One region of the Streptosporangium sp. NPDC048886 genome, then DNA from elsewhere that is predicted to be linked to it. Evidence: riboswitches for the same ligand, from Rfam matches in the RefSeq annotation. Region 1 holds a riboswitch; each other region holds the start of a gene.
What was found. Region 1 has a riboswitch for cyclic di-AMP ahead of ACZ6R6_RS34275 (C40 family peptidase). Riboswitches for the same ligand answer to the same signal wherever they lie in the genome.
Positions count from the first base shown of each region.

Region 2: it holds a riboswitch for cyclic di-AMP, as region 1 does, so the genes downstream of both, ACZ6R6_RS08020 (C40 family peptidase) here and ACZ6R6_RS34275 (C40 family peptidase) in region 1, are expected to answer to the same signal.
Region 3: it holds a riboswitch for cyclic di-AMP, as region 1 does, so the genes downstream of both, ACZ6R6_RS34025 (C40 family peptidase) here and ACZ6R6_RS34275 (C40 family peptidase) in region 1, are expected to answer to the same signal.
Region 4: it holds a riboswitch for cyclic di-AMP, as region 1 does, so the genes downstream of both, ACZ6R6_RS22780 (coiled-coil domain-containing protein) here and ACZ6R6_RS34275 (C40 family peptidase) in region 1, are expected to answer to the same signal.

Region 1 is NZ_JBVJHH010000034.1:40,567-45,030, forward strand. It holds gene serA (phosphoglycerate dehydrogenase) at 1-709, shown strand, start outside; gene ACZ6R6_RS34270 (hypothetical protein) at 1,022-1,144, shown strand; gene ACZ6R6_RS34275 (C40 family peptidase) at 1,207-1,851, opposite strand; cyclic di-AMP (ydaO/yuaA leader) riboswitch at 1,839-2,067, opposite strand; gene ACZ6R6_RS34280 (3-isopropylmalate dehydrogenase) at 2,235-3,281, shown strand; gene ACZ6R6_RS34285 (branched-chain amino acid aminotransferase) at 3,454-4,464, shown strand, end outside.
Region 2 is NZ_JBVJHH010000005.1:184,891-189,354, forward strand. It holds gene ACZ6R6_RS08010 (RDD family protein) at 228-1,469, opposite strand; gene ACZ6R6_RS08015 (amino-acid N-acetyltransferase) at 1,711-2,364, opposite strand; cyclic di-AMP (ydaO/yuaA leader) riboswitch at 2,703-2,853, shown strand; gene ACZ6R6_RS08020 (C40 family peptidase) at 2,946-3,908, shown strand; gene ACZ6R6_RS08025 (LuxR C-terminal-related transcriptional regulator) at 4,079-4,279, opposite strand.
Region 3 is NZ_JBVJHH010000033.1:108,494-112,957, forward strand. It holds gene ACZ6R6_RS34015 (M48 family metallopeptidase) at 1-1,006, opposite strand, end outside; gene ACZ6R6_RS34020 (hypothetical protein) at 1,215-2,000, opposite strand; gene ACZ6R6_RS34025 (C40 family peptidase) at 2,076-2,531, opposite strand; cyclic di-AMP (ydaO/yuaA leader) riboswitch at 2,677-2,835, opposite strand; gene ACZ6R6_RS34030 (esterase/lipase family protein) at 3,962-4,464, opposite strand, start outside.
Region 4 is NZ_JBVJHH010000018.1:22,680-27,143, reverse strand. It holds gene ACZ6R6_RS22795 (MarR family winged helix-turn-helix transcriptional regulator) at 1-477, shown strand, start outside; gene ACZ6R6_RS22790 (DinB family protein) at 464-970, opposite strand; gene ACZ6R6_RS22785 (GNAT family N-acetyltransferase) at 1,151-1,906, opposite strand; gene ACZ6R6_RS22780 (coiled-coil domain-containing protein) at 2,049-3,008, opposite strand; cyclic di-AMP (ydaO/yuaA leader) riboswitch at 3,062-3,197, opposite strand; gene galT (galactose-1-phosphate uridylyltransferase) at 3,269-4,348, opposite strand; gene ACZ6R6_RS22770 (DeoR/GlpR family DNA-binding transcription regulator) at 4,345-4,464, opposite strand, start outside.

The sequences.
Region 1 (4,464 bases):
GGTCGCGCGCAGCGTGAAGCTCGCCCTCGCCGGGGAGTTCGTGCCGGACGCGGTCAACGTCCAGGGCGGCGTCGTCGCCGAGGACGTCAAGCCGGGCCTGCCGCTGGCCGAGAAGCTCGGCCGGGTCTTCACCGCCCTCGCGGGCGAGGTCGCCACCAGGCTCGACGTCGAGGTCCGCGGTGAGATCGCCGCCCAGGACGTCCGCGTGCTGGAGCTGGCGGCGCTCAAGGGCATCTTCACCGACGTGGTCGAAGACTCGGTCACCTACGTCAACGCCCCGCTCCTGGCCAAGGACCGCGGCGTGACCGTCGAACTGGTCACCAGCTCCGAGAGCCCCGACTGGCGCAACGTCGTCACCGTCCGCGGCGTGCTGGCCGACGGCCGGACGGTCTCGGTCTCGGGCACCCTGTCGGGCCCGCGCCAGATCACCAAGATCGTCGAGGTCAACGGCTACCAGATGGAGATCGAGCCGACCGACCACCTGTCGTTCTTCACCTACACCGACCGCCCCGGCATCGTCGGCGTCGTCGGCCGCATCCTCGGCGACCACAGCATCAACATCGCCTCGATGCAGGTGGCCCGGGACGCGAAGGGCGGCAAGGCCCTCATCGCGCTGACCGTCGACTCCGCCATCCCGGCCGACGTGCTCGACGTGATCGGCGCCGAGATCGGCGCCGACAGCGGCCGCTCGGTCGACCTGGCCGACTAGCGCGCACGGCGACGGCTGCCGTCCCCGGGAAGCCGGGGGCGGCAGCCGTTGTGTGTCTCAGCATGTGAGAAGTGTGTACGGAGTGCGGGACGCTGTCCGTACGGGCGGGTAACCTGGCAGGAAATGCGCCAGGTTCTCGCACTCATTACCTGCCGCGGCGGGGCCTGACAGGGCAGGCCGGCAGCCCGCCGCGGTGTGGTGGCGCACGCCGGCCCCGCGCCGCCGGTCCGCGATCCGGACCCGCGGCACTCAGGCCCGGTCCGATCCGTGACCGGAGTCCGGACCATCTCTCCCTGCCCGCATGCGACCGAGATGAGAATCGCCATGTACGACATGTATCCCTGGAACCGTCCCGAAGACGCCGAAGACGAGGCCGCCGACGCGCTCCAGACCGCCCTGGACCGCCGCGACAACGGGGGCGCTCCCACCCGCTAGCCGGGTAGGGCTCTCATCCGACCTGCGGGGCGCCGGTCCGGGTGACCGGCGCCCTCCGGGGATCAGGGGGTGGCCTGGAGCATCGTGGGGGCGGGCTGGGCCGCGAGCTTGGCCTGTTCGGCGGCGAGCTTGACGCCCGTGCGGTCGGGACGGACGCCGCCGACGAACGTGCTGCGACGCCAGGAGTTGAGCTTCTCCTCCTTGACCACGTCGCCGGTCTGCGGGGCGTGGACCATGTAACCCGGCTTGGTGATCATGCCGACGTGCCCGAGGTTGTGGAAGAAGACGAGGTCACCGGGCTTGAGGTTCTTCCAGGAGACCTTCTTGGAGAACGCCGCGTACTGGGCGGCGGCCACGCGGGGCAGCTTGATCCCGGCGGCGCCGTAGGCGCGGAGCATCAGGCCGGAGCAGTCGAAGCCGCCGTTGCCGGTGCCGCCCCAGACGTAGGGCGTGCCGCGCTTGGACATGGCCCACTTCACGGCCTGCTTCCAGGCGGGCACGGGGGCCTTCTTGGTGATGATCTCCTTGAGCTTGGGCCCGGTCAGCGGCGCGGTGGCGGTGATGGGCGCGGGGGCGTCAGCCTTGGGAGAGTCGGCCTTGGGGGAGTCGGCCAGCGCGAGGGACGGGGTCGCGAGCACGGCGGCGCCGGCGACGAACAGGGACAGGACGCGGGGGTGAATCTTGCCGGACAGGATGCTTCCTTCCATAGGGCCGGCCGGGTTAGCTGTCGGGCTCGGGCGTGGAGGCCGCCCTACGGCGCGCGAAGCGCTGATTCGCCCCAAGGGACCCGTGAAGGCGGCTCAGGACATGGCTCCGCCATGCGAAGCGCGGAGTCCTGGGCGGCCGTGGGTCCCGGAAGTGGTTCCCCGGCTCCGCGCAGGCCGAAAGGGGGGACGGCCCGGCGGATTAGGCATCGGTTCGAATGCAGAGGACCATAACGAAACTTAACGAAAGGGTCAATACGTCGCAAAAGCGGACAAAGGGATCATAGCGGCCGGGACGGCTGTGGATCATGAGTCCCGTACGCGCGAAAATGTCCGATGGGTGAGATCGGTGTTCGATTACCGAGACGGACCGGTAAGGTGCCTGCATGGATTCGCGCAACATTCGTCTGGCAGTCATCCCCGGGGACGGGATCGGAGTCGAGGTCGTCACCGAGGGCCTGAAGGTGCTCGAAGCGGTCGGCACGAAGGTGGAGACCGTCACCTACGATCTCGGCGCCAAGCGCTACCACCGGACCGGTGAGACCCTTACCGACGCGGTCCTGGACGAGCTGCGCGGATACGACGCGATCCTGCTCGGCGCGATCGGCGACCCCAGCGTGCCGCCGGGCATCCTGGAGCGCGACCTGCTGCTCAGGCTCCGCTTCGAGCTCGACCACTACGTCAACCTCCGCCCGGTCAAGCTCTTCCCCGGCGTCGAGACCCCGCTGGGCAAGGCCCGCCCCGAAGACATCGACATGGTCGTCGTCCGTGAGGGCACCGAGAGCCTCTACGCGGGCGCGGGCGGCGTGCTGCGCCGCGGCACCCCGCACGAGGTCGCCACCCAGGAGTCGCTGAACACCGCCTTCGGCGTCGAGCGCGTCGTCCGCTACGCCTTCGACAAGGCGCTCGGCCGTCCCCGCAAGAAGCTGACGCTGGTCCACAAGACCAACGTGCTCACCTACGCCGGTGACCTCTGGGCCCGCACGTTCGACCGGGTCGGTCTGGAATACCCCGACGTCCAGACCGACTACTGCCACGTCGACGCGGCCTCGATGTTCTTCGTCACCCAGCCGGAGCGGTTCGACGTGATCGTCACCGACAACCTCTTCGGCGACATCATCACCGACATCGGCGCCGCCGTCGCCGGCGGCATCGGCCTGGCGGCCAGCGGCAACATCAACCCCGACCGGACCGCGCCGAGCATGTTCGAGCCGGTCCACGGCAGCGCCCCCGACATCGCGGGTCAGGGCAAGGCCGACCCGACCGCCACGATCCTGTCGGTCGCCATGCTCCTGGACCACCTCGGACTGGCCGACGAGGCCGCCAAGGTCGAGCAGGCCGTCGCCGACGACCTGGTCGAGCGGCTTACCGGCTGGACCGGCCGGACCACTCACGAGATCGGTGACGACATCACCGCCCGAGTAGCCGGCTGACAGAGCCGCCTCCCCCACTCAGACGCGTCTGGCGGCTCACTGGAGCCGCCAGGCGCGTCTTCGTTTATCCCTGCAGTGCCGGTTTTCGACATAGATGCAGTAGTTTCCCGTTACCTGAGTCCACCGCAGAATGGACCCAAGGGCAGACCGCCTCAAGAGAAGGATCTCCGCCATGACCACCGCTCAGAAGCTCAGCTTCGACGTGCAGCTCTCCGACCACGCTCGCACCGCAGCCGAGCGTGAGCAGGTACTGGCGAGCCCCGGGTTCGGGCAGACATTCACCGATCACATGATCTCGATCGACTACACCGAGGGAGAGGGCTGGCACGACGCGCGGCTCATGCCGTACGGCCCGCTGAGCCTGGACCCGGCGACCGCGGTCTTCCACTACGCCCAGGAGCTCTTCGAGGGCCTGAAGGCATACCGCCAGGACGGCGGCGCGATCGCGGCCTTCCGGCCCTACGCCAACGCCGCCCGCTTCAACCAGTCGGCGGTGCGGATGGCCATGCCGGAGCTGCCCGAGGAGGCGTTCGTCGAGTCGCTGGAGCTCCTCGTCCAGACCGATCGCGAGTGGGTCCCCACCACCCCGGGGCACAGCCTCTACCTGCGCCCCTTCATGATCGCCACGCAGGCCGCGCTCGGCGTCAACTACCCGTCCCGGACCTACCGCTACATGGTGATCGCCTCCCCGGCGGCCGCCTACTTCGGCGGGAGCAAGGCCGTCTCGGTCTGGCTGTCCACCGAATACACCCGCGCCGCCCCCGGCGGCACCGGCTTCGCCAAGTGCGGCGGCAACTACGCGGCGGCCTTCGTCGCCCAGCGCCAGGCCGTCGAGCAGGGCTGTGACCAGGTGGTCTGGCTCGACGCGGCCGAGCACCGCTACGTCGAGGAGATGGGCGGGATGAACCTGTTCTTCGTCTACGGCGACCGCCTGCTCACCCCGGCCCTCACCGGCACGCTCCTGCCCGGCATCACCCGCGACTCGATCCTCGCCCTCGCCTCCGAGCTGGGCCTGACCGCCGAGGAGGGGCGTCTGTCGATCGAGGAGTGGCAGGCGGGCTGCGAGTCCGGCGAGCTCACCGAGGTCTTCGCCTGCGGCACCGCGGCGGTCGTGACCCCCGTCGGCTCGGTCAAGGGCGCCGACCGCGCCTGGACGGTCGGTGACGGCACCCAGGGCCCCGTC
Region 2 (4,464 bases), on a different contig from region 1:
CCATTGGTCCTCCATAGGACCATAGGGGCCGCGGGCGGCGGCGACGCCGATCGGCTGCGTTTGTCGGCGCCGGCGCGCGAGGGGGCGGCCATAACCTTCCCCCCGGCGACGCGTATGGGTTTGCGCTTCCATGGCGGCGCGGCGGAACGCCGTTACGGGGCCGGTTTTCTCATCCACGCATGAAATCGGGGCCGGCGGTTCAACCGCCGGCCCCGATATTCACGGAACTACTTGGTCTTGACGACGACCGTCTTGGCCACCTTGTCGTGCAGGGCCTGCTGCAGGGGCTTGTCCCACAGCGGCCAGAGCACGTCCACCAGCACGAAAACGCCCACCACCAGATTCACCAGCAGGGAGAGGAAACCCAGCAGGGCGGAGAGGCCGTTGACGATGTAGCTGCCGAACAGCACGAGAGCCCGCTTGAGCGCGCTGCCCATGTCGATGTTGCTGACCAGCTGGCCGCCCACCGGGACGACCTTGATGCCGATGATCTGCTTGCCGAGGGTGGTGCCGTTGCGCCCCAGCATGAAGACCTCGTAGCCGATGAGGGCCACGCCGACGATGAGCGTGTTCACCATCGACTGGAGGAAGATGTTGCCGGTCACCTCGTAGGTGGCCGGGTCGAACGACACCCTGAACGGCAGCGAGGCCACGAACCCGACGATGCCGGCGGGGATGCCCACGATCAGGAGGTCGAGGATGCGGGCCACCAGACGCTGCCACCACTCCGCGAGCGGGGCGGGGGCGCCGGGAGGCGTCGCGCCCTGCGGCGCGTATCCCTGGCCGTAGGCGGGAGCCTGCTGGCCGTATCCCTGCTGCTGCCCGTAGGCGGGCTGCTGGCCGTACGCCTGCTGCTGGCCGTACGCCTGCTGCTGCCCGTAGCCCTGCTGGGCGTCCTGCTGGCCGTAGGCGGGAGCCTGCTGGCCGTATCCCTGCTGCTGCCCGTAGGCGGGCTGCTGGCCGTAGCCCTGCTGCTGCCCGTAGTCCGGCTGGGCGGGCTGCTGGCCATAGGACTGCTGCTGCCCGTAGGACTGCTCCTGGGCGGGCTGACCGTAGGCGCCGGTCCCCGGCTGCTGACCGTAGCCCTGCTGGCCGTAGGACTGCTCCTGGGTGGGCTGGCCGTAGGCGCCGGTCCCCGGCTGCTGCCCGTAAGCAGGCTGCCCGTAGGCGCCGGTCCCCGGCTGCTGGCCGTAGCCCTGCTGCTGCCCGTAGTCCGGCTGGGCGGGCTGCTGGCCATAGGACTGCTGCTGCCCGTAGGCGGGCTGCTGGCCGTAGCCCTGCTGCTGGCCGTAGTCCGGCTGGGCGGGCTGCTGGCCGTAGGCGGGCTGCTGGCCATAGGCGCCGGTCCCCGGCTGCTGACCGTAACCCTGCTGCTGGCCGTAGCCCTGCTGCTGACCGTAACCGGGCTGGGTCTGCCCCGGGCCGGTGTGCGGCTGTGAGGCATCCGATCGATATCCCACAATTGTCACGTCGGGATCATGTTCGCCAGGGGCTCGACCCGCATTGTGCTGTCCGTACTCCGGCTGTCCCGACGGTGTGCGATCGCGGTCGGGATCATCCTGATACGGCGGCTGTCCGGTGCTCACCGCGTCACCTCACTACTTCGACGGCGCATGTGGCCATATGTGAGGCTCACATGCTTGCTGCAGCACAAGGTATCGAGATAGGTATCAACAGTCATCTTTCTGATCAGTAACCGTCAAGGTCACGTCAGCCCTGATCGCGCGCCAGATGGAGCAGCATCCGGGTGTTTCCCAAGGTGTTCGGCTTGACGTGCTCAAGATCGAGGAACTCGGCGACACCCTCGTCATATGAGGCGAGAAGTTCGGCGTAGACCTCCGGGGAGACGGGCGTGCCCTGAATCTCGCGGAATCCGTGCCGGGCGAAGAACTCGACCTCGAAGGTGAGGCAGAAGACCCTGCGGAGTCCGAGCCCGCCGGCGGTGCGGATCAGCTCGGAGACGATCTTGTGACCGATGCCCAGCCCCCGGCAGGCGGGGTCGACGGCGACGGTGCGGATCTCGGCGAGGTCCTCCCATAGGACGTGGAGCGCCCCGCAGCCCACGACCGCGCCGGCCCGCTCGGCCACCCAGAATTCCTGGATGTCCTCGTACAGGGTGACCGTGGCCTTCTCCAGGAGGCGCGGGCCGGCTCCTCCGTAGGTGTCGACGAGCCGCCGGATGGCACGCACGTCCGGCGTGCGGGCACGCCGTACCGTGACCGCGGCCGCGTCCGGAGCGGCCTCCGGCCGGCTCAGCGGCCCCTGCCCCGCGTCCACGCCCGCGACGTCGGTCTCCGGCCGCCGCCCCGCGGTCCCGGCGCCGTCCGCGGCCGGGGTGGAGGAATGCTGCGCAACCTGCTCCATGACCGATCAGCGTACGTCCTCGGCGCGCTCGAATTACGGCTCACCCTTAACTCGTGACCCGCAGCCACCAGATGACCCACGGTAGTCGATTCATGACGCTGGGCTGAAGGCGCGAACAGCGGAGCGGAACCCGCCTTTCACATGGTCATGGAGCTGCGGAGACCTCCGGCCGAGACGCCGCGGGGCCTCATAGAACCAGCTTGGAGCGCATGTCGATCATGAAGTCGCGTGATCTTCTCGTGACATTTCAGTTGTGAAAGCTCTACCGAGTTTGTAGTTCTGGTTGAGCATGAACCTCCAATTGCACTAATGTCCGTGCTCGATGTCAGCGATGTTAAAGCGCTGAACCGCCGAATCCCCGGACCCGGGGAACCGGGGACCCACCCTTTAGTCCCCCGGGGTGAATCCGAGGTGGCACCAGCACCCTCGGTAGGGCTGCCTCCGGCCCGAACCCGTCAGCTAACCCGGTAGGCGGCCGAGAGAGGAGCCTGTTGGTGAAGCGCACGCGTGACCGTGGGAGAGAGCGCGCGGGCAGACATGCCCGCCGTCGAGAACACGCCTCACGTGGACTCACCCGCCGCATGACGGTCATCGGACTGGCGTTCGCCTCCCTGACCCTCGGCACCCCTCTGGTCTCGGCCACCGCCGACCCGCAGCCCGGTCTCCAGGAGCTCGCCAAACAGGTCGAGAAGCTGCACACCGAGATCGAAACGCTCACCGAGCAGTACAACGGCGGGCGGGTCAAGCTCAAGCAGGCGCAGCGCGCCGCCGCGAGCGCCAAGAAGACCCTCGCCGTCAGCGAGTCCCAGCTGGCGGCCCGGCGCACCAAGGCCAGCCTCCTGGCGCAGAGCAACTACATGTCGGGGGGCCTGGGCTCGACCCTCGCCTTCACCCAGTCGTCCGACCCCGACACCTTCCTCGACCTGGCGACCACGAGCTACGCCCTCCAGCAGCAGCAGAACGAGGAGGTCGCCCAGGTCGCCCAGGCGATCAAGGCCGCCGAGCGGGCGCAGGCCGGCGCCAAGGCCCGCACCGCCGAGGTCAAGGACCTCCTGTCCGACATCGGCGCCAAGCGCACCAAGATCGAGCGGCTCGTCACCAGGGTCGAGAGCGACCTGTTCAGCGAGGTGCGCAGCCGGGCCAAGACCACCCGGGGCAGCCGGGTCAAGATCAGCGTGCCGGTCGTCGGCAGCGGCAAGGCCGCCGAAGCCGCCCGCTGGGCGCTCAGTCAGCAGCTCAAGCCGTATGTCTGGGGCGCCGAGGGACCCAACTCCTTCGACTGCTCCGGCCTGGTCATGTGGGCCTACCAGAAGGTCGGCATCAGCCTGCCGCACTACACCGGCGACCAGTGGACCGCGGGCACCCACATCTCCAGAGAGCAGCTCCGCCCGGGCGACCTGGTCTTCTTCTACAGCGACCTGCACCACGTCGGGATCTACATCGGCGCCGGCCTGATGGTCCACGCCCCCCAGACCGGTGACGTCATCCACATCGCCTCGATCGACAACCGGCCCTTCGCCGGAGGCGTCCGGGTCGCGGACTGAGCCGCCGGGCCTGAGGCCGCCGCCGGGGTCCCTGGGATCCCGGCCGAGGCCGGAGCCCTGATCGAGGCCGGAGCCGTGATCCCCGGCCGAGATCGCGGGCCGGGCGGCGGCGGGCCCGCGCTTCCCTGCCGAGGTCACGGGCCGGGCGGCGGGCCGGCCCTCCGCAGGAGCTAGATCAGACGGCGGCGGGCGGCCCAGGCCACGGCCTCGATCGCCGTGGCGACACCGATGCGGTCGCAGATCCCACGGAGTCTGCGCCGGACGGTCCGGCCACTGATGTCGAGACGACGCCCCACCCGGTCCACGGTGACGCCCTTGGCAAGTTCTGCCAGGAGCACGAGATCTTCGTCACTTAGACCGATCTCGCCCATGCCCAGGAGGCTTTCGCCGCGACGGGAATCCACTTCGGGATATGCCATCTAGAGTCGCTCCCCCCGCACTGAACTCAGGCGTGAGTATGTTGGAATCAAGGCCGCCCGTCAGGAACGGTAAACGCCTTGTTCAAAGGTCGTCAAGCTCCGATCTCCATAGGGGCGACGGACGCTATTGACATAGC
Region 3 (4,464 bases), on a different contig from region 1:
CGAGCAGGCCGGCCGCCCTCGGGTCGGCCACCGAGGCGATCCCGGTGCGCCGCCGTACCGGCTCCCAGGACGTCACCAGGTAGAGCAGGCACGCCCCGCAGGCCGCGCCCAGGCCGCCGACGAGCGTGCCGTACAGCACGTCACCGGCCTTGGCGTGGCCCAGCTCGTGCGCGACCACCAGCTCGACCTCGTCCGCGGGGGCCCGCAGCAGCGTGTCGTAGACCACGATCCTGCGGGTCGCGCCGAACCCGGAGACGTAGGCGTTGAGCGCGGTGGTCCGCCGGGAGGCGTCGGCGACGAGGACGTCCTCGACGGGCACGCCGTCACGGTCGGCCATGGCGAGCAGGTCGTCGCGGAGCTGGCCGGCGGGCATCGGCGTGAAGTCGTTGAAGACCGGCTCGATCAGCACCGGGTAGGTGAAGGAGGCGGCCACGGTCAGCACGAACGCGCCGACGGCCGCGGGGATCCACCAGCGCCGGTAGCGGCGCGCCAGCGCCACCACCGCGAGCACCATGATCGCGCTCAGCCCGGCCTGGATGCCGATGTTCTTGAGCCGGTCGGCCGTCCAGTCCGGCCAGTGCTGGGTGGACAGGCCGAACTCGCGCAGGTAGGTCTCCGACCACATGCCCAGCGGCCAGCGCAGGATCTGCGTCGCCGCCGACAGCGCGAGGACGCCGAGCAGCACCCGCAGCCACCACGGCCCCCGCAGCCGGCCCAGCAGCCGCGCGCCCAGCGGGGTGGCCACCAGGAGCCCGGCCACCACCAGGGTCAGGCCCAGCGACAGGTAGACGGGCGCGCCGAGCACGGCGTCGAAGGCCTCGGAGCGGGCGATCTGCTCGGGGGTGAAGTCCCGGGCCGGGTCCGGGGCGACGGGCGGGGCCGCGGCGGGCAGGGCCCGCCAGGGCGTGGTCAGCGCCACGATCGCCAGCGTGGCCACGCCGAGGGCGGCCAGCGCCCACCCGGCCGCCCGGACCCCCGGGCGCGCCTCCGTCACGACCGTCGTCATCGCAGCCCTCCCCGCGGGGCCGGGCGGCCCGTCGCGTCCTCCGCGGCCGGCGCCGCTACGTGGACCGGGCGGCCCGTCGCGGCCGGTACCTCTCTGCGCACCGGGCGGCCCGTCTCCGTCGGCGCCGCTCCGCGACACGGGCGGCCCGTCGCGGCCGGCGCGGCCGGGGCGCGCCGGCGGCCGGAGGGCGTGTCCGTCGTGGTCCGCGTCATGCCAGTTCCCTCCGGAGGTGGTCACGCCAGGCGGCGGTGAGCTCCGCCCGCGACAGGCCCAGTGCGCTGCCGACATCGCTACCGTAGAGCCTCACCAGCGCCTTCTCGCCGAAGCGCTCCGCGATGTAGCGGCAGGCGAGCCAGGCCTCCTCGTAGGACTGCGCCAGCCGCGGCGCGCCGGGGGCGAAGTCGGCGGCCTCCGGCAGCCGCGCGGGCAGGGTGCCCGCGCGCACCTCCTCGGCCAGCTCCGCGGCGGCCTCGCGGACCCCGATCCCGGCGTCGCGGTATCCCACGTAGTCGGCGAACCCCTCCGACAGCCACGCCGGCACCCGGCCGCCCCGGGTCGCGCCGGTGGCCACGTGCGTGAGCTCGTGGGCGATCACCACGTCCCGGCCGACCTCGCTGAGCTCCGCGTAGCCCGACGGCAGGACGATCACCCGGTCGGCGGTGGCCATCGCGGCCAGGCCGCCGGTGCTCCCGGCGCCGGCGAGCGCCGCCGCCTCGGCGTCGGTGGCGGGAAAGAGGATCACCGGCCGGACCGGCCCCCAGATCCGCCCGACGGCGCGGCCGGCGCGGTCGGCCCGCGACGCCAGGTCGCGGAGGTCGGCCGGGGGGACGTGGTGACCGATCACGACGGAGTGCTCGCCGCGGACCACGGTGGCGGAGCCGGGCCAGGGGTCGCGCGTCCGCTGCGGGGGCGGTCCCGCTCCGGCGGTCAGGCCGGCGCCCATCAGCGCCAGCATCCCGGTCAGCACGGCGCGGCGCCCTCTCGGGGCGGACATATGAGTCGATGCTACTCGACGGACATGGAGCGGCCCCGTCCATCCACCGGGGATGGGCGGGGCCGATTCTCTCCGTCAGCCGCCGGGGCGGACCGCTCCGGCGAAGGAGGACTTGTAGTACCCCTTCAACCGCACGGTCCGGACCGTCTTGCCGCTGCTCGGCGAGTGGACCATCTTGCCCTTGCCGACATACATGCCCACGTGGCCCTTGCCGTAGAAGAACAGCAGGTCACCGGGGCGCAGGCTGCGCCACGAGACCTTCTTCCTGACGGCGCGGTACTGGCTGTGCGTGATCCGGGGGAGGGAGACGCCGGCCTTGCGCCACGCGTACTGGACGAGCCCGGAGCAGTCGAACGCGCCGGGACCGGAGGCTCCCCACCGGTACGGATCGCCGATCTGCCTCGTGGCCGCCGAGACGGCCTTGGCCGCCTTCGCCTTCTGTCGTGCGACCTTGCTCGTGCCGGCCTTCCCGGTCTTGCCCGTCCCGGCCTTGGCGGCCTTCGCGGTGCTTTTGACCTGGATGGCATGCACGTTGTCCGTCTCCGCCTGTGCCGCCGCGGAGCCCAGCGCGACCGCTCCGGAGGAGGCGGTCAGGGTGAGTGCGACACCGCCGAGGGAAAGGCGGGCAAGGCGCGACAGACGAGGGTTACGCAGGGTGGTAGACAGGATTTCTCCTTGGGACTTCCACTGATGCCTACCGGGTTAGCTGACGGATTCGGGCGGGGAAGTCGCCCTACGGCATGACATATGCCGATTCACCCCTGGCCATACCTTGAGGGCCCTTGGGTCCCCGGTTCCATGCCTCCTGGCTGCACGGATTCGGCAGGCCGCCGCGAGTGGGGTCCGACCCCTCAGGGGAGCGGCGGCCAGTTGGATTCTTTAGCGGAATGCCGGCTTCCGGGCAGGCATCCGTCGCGGTGACATGGCGTGCCACCGCGACGCCAGAAGGTACTCCGATCCCCAAATTTCAGCAAAGCAATGCAAAGGAAATGTAGATCAATAAGCACTGCCCGGAGTTCCGTAATCCCTGCGTGATAGGCGGTTCCATTATTCCGATATGACTCTCGTCACATTCTCCTGAGCATCATGTGAAGATCGTCTTTTCTGTAACATTAGTCACACTTATTGCGATCTTCGATCCCGCGGCGGAGCGAGCTGCAGGCGCGCCGGGCCGGTCCCCGCGGTGATCGCCGCCAGGCGCCCGCCGGGGCCGGTGACGTTCCTGGTGATCTCGCCACTCCGGACGTCCTCCACGATCCAGGAGGGCCGCTCGCCCCCGGAACCGTAGTGACGCCCTTCTCCCGGCCGTGGCCCCAGCCGCCGGCTGGCAGCTCGACCTTGTTCTCGGAAGTACCGAACCGGGCTTCCTCCCGGGCGTGGTGCGTGTTCCCGAAAGCCAGGACCGTCTCCGATTCCGAGACCAGGGCCTCCGGGGAAGTCGGCTGGCCTACGCCGACGGGGTACGGCCGGAATACGGCGGAAACGAGCCGCCCTCTCCTGAAGGAGCAGGTCGGGGAGCGGGCCGAGAGCAAGGGCTTCGGCGATGGGCCGGCCGGGGCGTGCGCGGTGATCCAGGCGCCGAAGCGCTCCAGATGCCGGGAGATCTTGGCGGTGAGCTCCGCCGAGCGGGCCCCGCGCACGGCCAGATCGAGGTGGCGCTCTGTCCACACGGGGAGGCTGTCGTCCCCCTTGGGAAGCCTGACCACCTTTCGTGAAGTGATTTGCGTGATCCTGCCCGGCGGGCAGGGACGCCGAGCTGGGGGTGGATGACGGCATGCCGCCGGGTTGCTTCACGGAAGGGCTGTTCCCTGAAGCGAATCGGCTGTGTTGCGCGGTCCTCCCTCCCGCACGGGGCGGAAGGAGGACCGCTGTCGGTGTTGCCGCCTACCAGTCGTTCTCCCCGGTGTTCAGCCGCACCCGGGCAGGGGTGCGGGACCGTCATGGTGGCAGTGGGTGTGCCTTCAGTCGGGCAGGCGGTCGAGGAGCCAGGTGGCGGCCTCTTCGGTGATCTCGGTGTGGCCGTTGTTGGTGCTATTGCACAAGAAGTCGTCGAGGTCGCTGTTGTCCGGGGGCAGCGCGTCGATGTCGGTGTACAGGTCGGCTTGGGTGATGTCACGGATGGAGACGGCGCTGATCGACGGGACGAAGCAGTGCCCGGGGATCGGGTTGTCGACGCCCAGGCCGAGACCGGTGGTTTCGGCGATGGCGTTGAGTGCGTCGGCGAGGATCTTGAAGCCCGGCAGGGTGCCGCCGGGGGCGCCGCCGACGGGCGGGACGCCCGGGGCCTGGACCTCGGCGACGTTGGGGGTCAGGACGCGGAGCTTGGCGACGAGGGTGTCGGGTTCGAGGGGCTGGGTGCGTAGTTCGGTGCCGTCGATGAGGTCACCGGTGCCGAGCAGCGCGCTCTCACCGGCTTCGATGCCGTTGCCCGCTCCGGTTCCGGTCCCGTCGGCGACGGCGAGCA
Region 4 (4,464 bases), on a different contig from region 1:
CGGCTGCGCCGCATCTGGGCGCGGCCGCTGCGCGCGCGCAAGCTCGGAGATCCGCAGCGGCCGGTGCAGCTGTCCAACGTGATGGTCGTGCACGCCGTGCACAAGCTGAGCCTGGACGTGCCCGAGGTGACCGTCGGCGCCGTCGCGGAGCAGCTGGACGTCGACCCCTCCACGGCCAGCAGGCTGGTCAACGACGCGATCGGCGCGGGGTTCGTGGAGCGCGAGGCGTCCGAGGTCGACGCCCGGCGGGCCCGGCTGGTGCTCAGCGAGCGCGGGCGCCGGGTGCTGGAGGTGGTCGTCCACTACCGGCGCACCTACCTGGACGGGCTGATCGCCGACTGGGACGAGGCGGACCGTGAGGCCTTCGCCCGGCTGATCACCCGCTTCGCCGAGGCGGCCGTGGCCCATCCGGCCGACCTGGCCAACCTCGACCAGGTGATCGCCGAGGTGATCGAGGAGCCCACTACTCTCCGGTGACGCCGTCGAGCTGCTCGCGGATGATGTCGGCGTGACCGTTGTGCCGGGCATACTCCTGGATCATGTGGATGAGGATCCAGTGCAGCGAGACGTTCTCACCCCTACGCTGCCGCTTGCCCACGGTGTTCAGGGGAAGCCCCGCGGAGACCGCGCGGGCGAGGTCGATCTCGTGCTGCCAGCGGGTGAGCGCCTCCTCGGCCGAGGCGGTGTCCACCAGCTCGAACTCCACGTCGGGACGCGGGTCGGACCAGTAGATCCCCGAGGTGTTCTCGCCGTTGAGGATGTTGCGGAACCAGTAGTGCTCGACGTCGGTCATGTGGCGGACCAGACCCAGCAGGGAGAGCGTGGACGGTGCGGCCGTGCGCAGGCGGAGCTGTTCCTCCGACAGCCCGGCGCACTTCACGGCCAGGGTCTCTCGCTGCCAGTCCAACCATGACTGGAGCATGGGGATCTCGTCGGCGATATAGGGGGGATCGACGCGGTTGTCAGTCATGAGACCTCATGATGCCCATACGCCCGGGTGGCTGTCATGTCGTCCAGCCGTGCCGCGGAGGCCCTGGGCCGTACTGCCACGGAGCGCGGAGGCTCCGCGCCCGCCGTCGTGGTGGGGCCGGTGCCGCAGACGGCTACGCCGCCCGGCGGGCGGGGGCTGTCGTGGGAGCGCAATCGGGTGTCACGACCACCACGTCGCGTGGGTGACGGTGTCGAATCCGAGGGAGTCGTAGAGCGGCTTGCCGGCCGTCGCGGAGGTCAGGGTGACGGGACCCTCCAGGTGTCCCAGGACCGCGTGCATGAGTGCCCGCCCGACCCCGTGGGAGCGGTGCTCGGGCAGGGTGGTCACCCAGTAGACCCCGCCCACCCCGCCGTCGGCGACCGTCATGCAGGCCCCGGCGGGCACCCCGTCCCGCGTGGCGAGGAACAGCTCGATCCCCTCGCGTCCCAGCAGTCCCGTGGGGAACACCTCGCCCGCCTGATGGGGCTGGAAGGCCGGCAGCGGGAACCCGTGGACCACGATCCGCTCCGCCGTCTCCAGCTGGTCGCCCGTCTCCACCCGCTCGACCTGTACGGCCGGCGGCGCGGGCACCGGACCGGGGCGGCGGATCATGACGGGCAGCCGCCGGGGGCTCAACCCCGAACCGCCCAGGTCGAGCGAGCTGAACGGGTCCTCGACGACCACCCCGCCGGTGGATCGGCGCCGGGCCAGGTCCGTCAGCTCGGCGAGATCGTCCGCGTCCGGCTCCGGCGAGAGCAGCAGGATCCGCAGGCCGCTGCGCTCGCTCCCGTCCACGCCGACGAAACCGGGCCGGCGGACCAGCGCGTGCCCGCGGGTCTGCGCGAGAGCGCCCCAGAAGGTGGCGGCGTTCCGGGTCGCCAGGTGGAGCGAGGTCATGTCCGCGACGGGGCCGGCGAGCGCTGGTTCAGTGGTCACGGAGACAACCCTACGAGGTCATCGGATCCGGTCGGCCGCGGGCGGTGGCGCGGCCTCCGGGACTTCCGGGCCCGCGCCACCGCGCTCATGCCGGCTCAGGAGATGTGGACCAGGGTTTCGGTGTTCTCCAAGCGGCAGGAGGCTAGTACATCGAGATGTGTGTGTGGTCGAAGTGGTTGGCGGTGACGCCGCCGCGGTCGGACATGGGGCGCCAGCCGGAGCCGGAGTTGATGCGCTGGCGCCAGATCACGTATTTGACGCCGAGACTGACCCTGTTCTTGACGGCCCAGGCGGCGATCTCGTCGCCGAGCTTGACGTGGGCGGCCGAGGGCATCGAGCCGCCGGTGCTCATCATGAAGTCGCAGGCGCGGCCGAGCGGGTGTTCGCCGCCGTCGTTCACGGCCCGGTAGCAGCCGACCGTGTAGGGCAGGGCGAAGCGCTTCTCGATGGCCTCACGCATGATCCGGGTGCGGTCGGTGATGTTGTCGGTGCCCGTGGGCAGTTGGGGCGCCCAGCTGCCGTCGGCCCGGCGGCCGGAGCCCGTGGGGACGAGCGCGTCGAGCTTCTTCTCGATGGCGTCGATCAGCTTCTCGGCCTCTTTGCGCTGGGTGGCCACCGCTGCGGCCTCCTGGCCGATCTGCTCGGTGAGCCGGGCCGCCCTGTCCGCCGCCTGTTTCTTCAGATCCCGGCTCCGGGCGAAGCCCTGCAGGTAGGCGCTCTGCTGGGCGGTGAGCTGCTGCATGATCGCGGCGCCGCCCATGTTGACGTTGGTGGAGAACAGCAGGGACGGCAGGTCGCCGGTGCTGCTCTGGTAGCGGAGCTGGGCGATGGAGTCGACCTGCTTGTCGGCCTCCTGGTAGGCGGTCTCGGCCTTGCGCAGGTCCGCCTTGGCGACCACCTCCGCGGTCTGGGCCTTCCTGAGGGACTCGCGCTTGGCGGCGTAGGTCTCGATGAGCGTGTCGACCCGCTTGTTCAGGTCGGCCAGTTCGGCGCGGAGCTGGGACTCCTTGGGTTTGGGGGCCGCGCTGCCCGCGGTCTTGGGCTTGGGGGCCGCGCTGCCCGCGGTCGCCGTGCCGGAGGTGAACGCGAGGACCGAAACCACGGAAATGGTCAAGGCCGCATGGCGACGGAACGTGGGGGATAGAGCCGCCACGACTCTCCTCTCCATCCGCCTACCGGGTTAGCTGACGGGTTCGGGCTGGAGGAAGCCCTTCCACCGAAGTGGTTCACCCCAAGTGCGGTGGTTCCCCGGCTCCCGGGCGACGCGCCCGGAATTAGGCATTTCGGACATTAGGTCCGATGTGTGAGGATAGTAGTGGTAAACCCCAGGTAACGCGACCCCAATCTGAGACTAATAAGTGATCATCCTGTGACAACTTCTCGCAAAAGGCGTGCCGCCTCCTCGGGAAGGACGTCGTTCACGAAAGCCCCCATGGCCGACTCCGACCCGGCGAGATACTTCAGCTTGTTCGGCGCCCGCCGGATGCTGAACAGCTCCAGGTGCGCATAGGAGAGGTCGCGCCCGACGTTCACCGGCGCCTGGTGCCAGGCCGCGACGTACGGCATGACCACGCCGTACAGCCCGTCCAGGCGGCGCAGCACCTCCGTGTAGAGCGGACCGAACGCCGCGCGCTCGGCGGGCTCCAGCGCGCCCAGGTCGGGGACCTGGCGGTGCGGGTAGAGGTGGACCTCCACGGGCCAGCGCGCCGCGGCGGGGACGAAGGCCGTCCAGTGCTCGTTCGAGGCGACCACGCGGATCCCGGCCTCCCGCTCGGCGGCCAGCACGTCGGCGAACAGGTTGCGGCCGGTCCGCTCCCGGTGGCGTCCGGCCGCGGCGAGGGAGAGCTTGGTGCGCGGGGTCACGTAGGGGTAGGCGTAGATCTGGCCGTGGGGGTGGGCCAGGGTGATCCCGATCTCCGCCCCCCGGTTCTCGAAGCAGAACACCTGCTCCACGCCCGGCATCGCCGACAGCTCCGCCGTACGGTCGATCCATGCCTCCATGACCAGCTCGACCTGGTCGGCCGAGAGCGCGGAGAAGGAGGAGTCGTGATCGGAGGTGAAGCAGACCACCTCGCACCGCCCGGCCCCCGGGCGGACCTCGCTCAACCCTCCGACCTGATGGTATTCGCCGATCTGGGAGGAGAAGGAGGGGAAACGGTTCTCGAAGACGACCACGTCGTAGGAGGCTGAGGGGACCTCGGTCAGGTGGCCGGGGGTCGACGGGCACAGCGGGCACTCGCTCGCCGGGGGGAGGAAGGTGCGGCCCTGGCGGTGCCCGGCCACCGCGACCCACTCCTCGGTGAGCGGGTCGTAGCGCAGCTCGGAGGCCACGGGGCGGGGCGGCAGGTCCCGCTGGTCGATCGCGCCGCGGTCGGCGCCGTCGTGCCGGTCGAAGTAGAACAGTTCCCGGCCGTCGGCCAGGTGGGTGATGGTGCGCTTCATCGGCTCAGCGCCTCGCTCTCCTGCTGCGGCTCGGTGATGATCAGCTCGCCCACCTGGGCGGTGAGCTCGTCGCGGGCTTCCTCCGACAGGCCGGAGTCGGTGATCACCACGTGGGC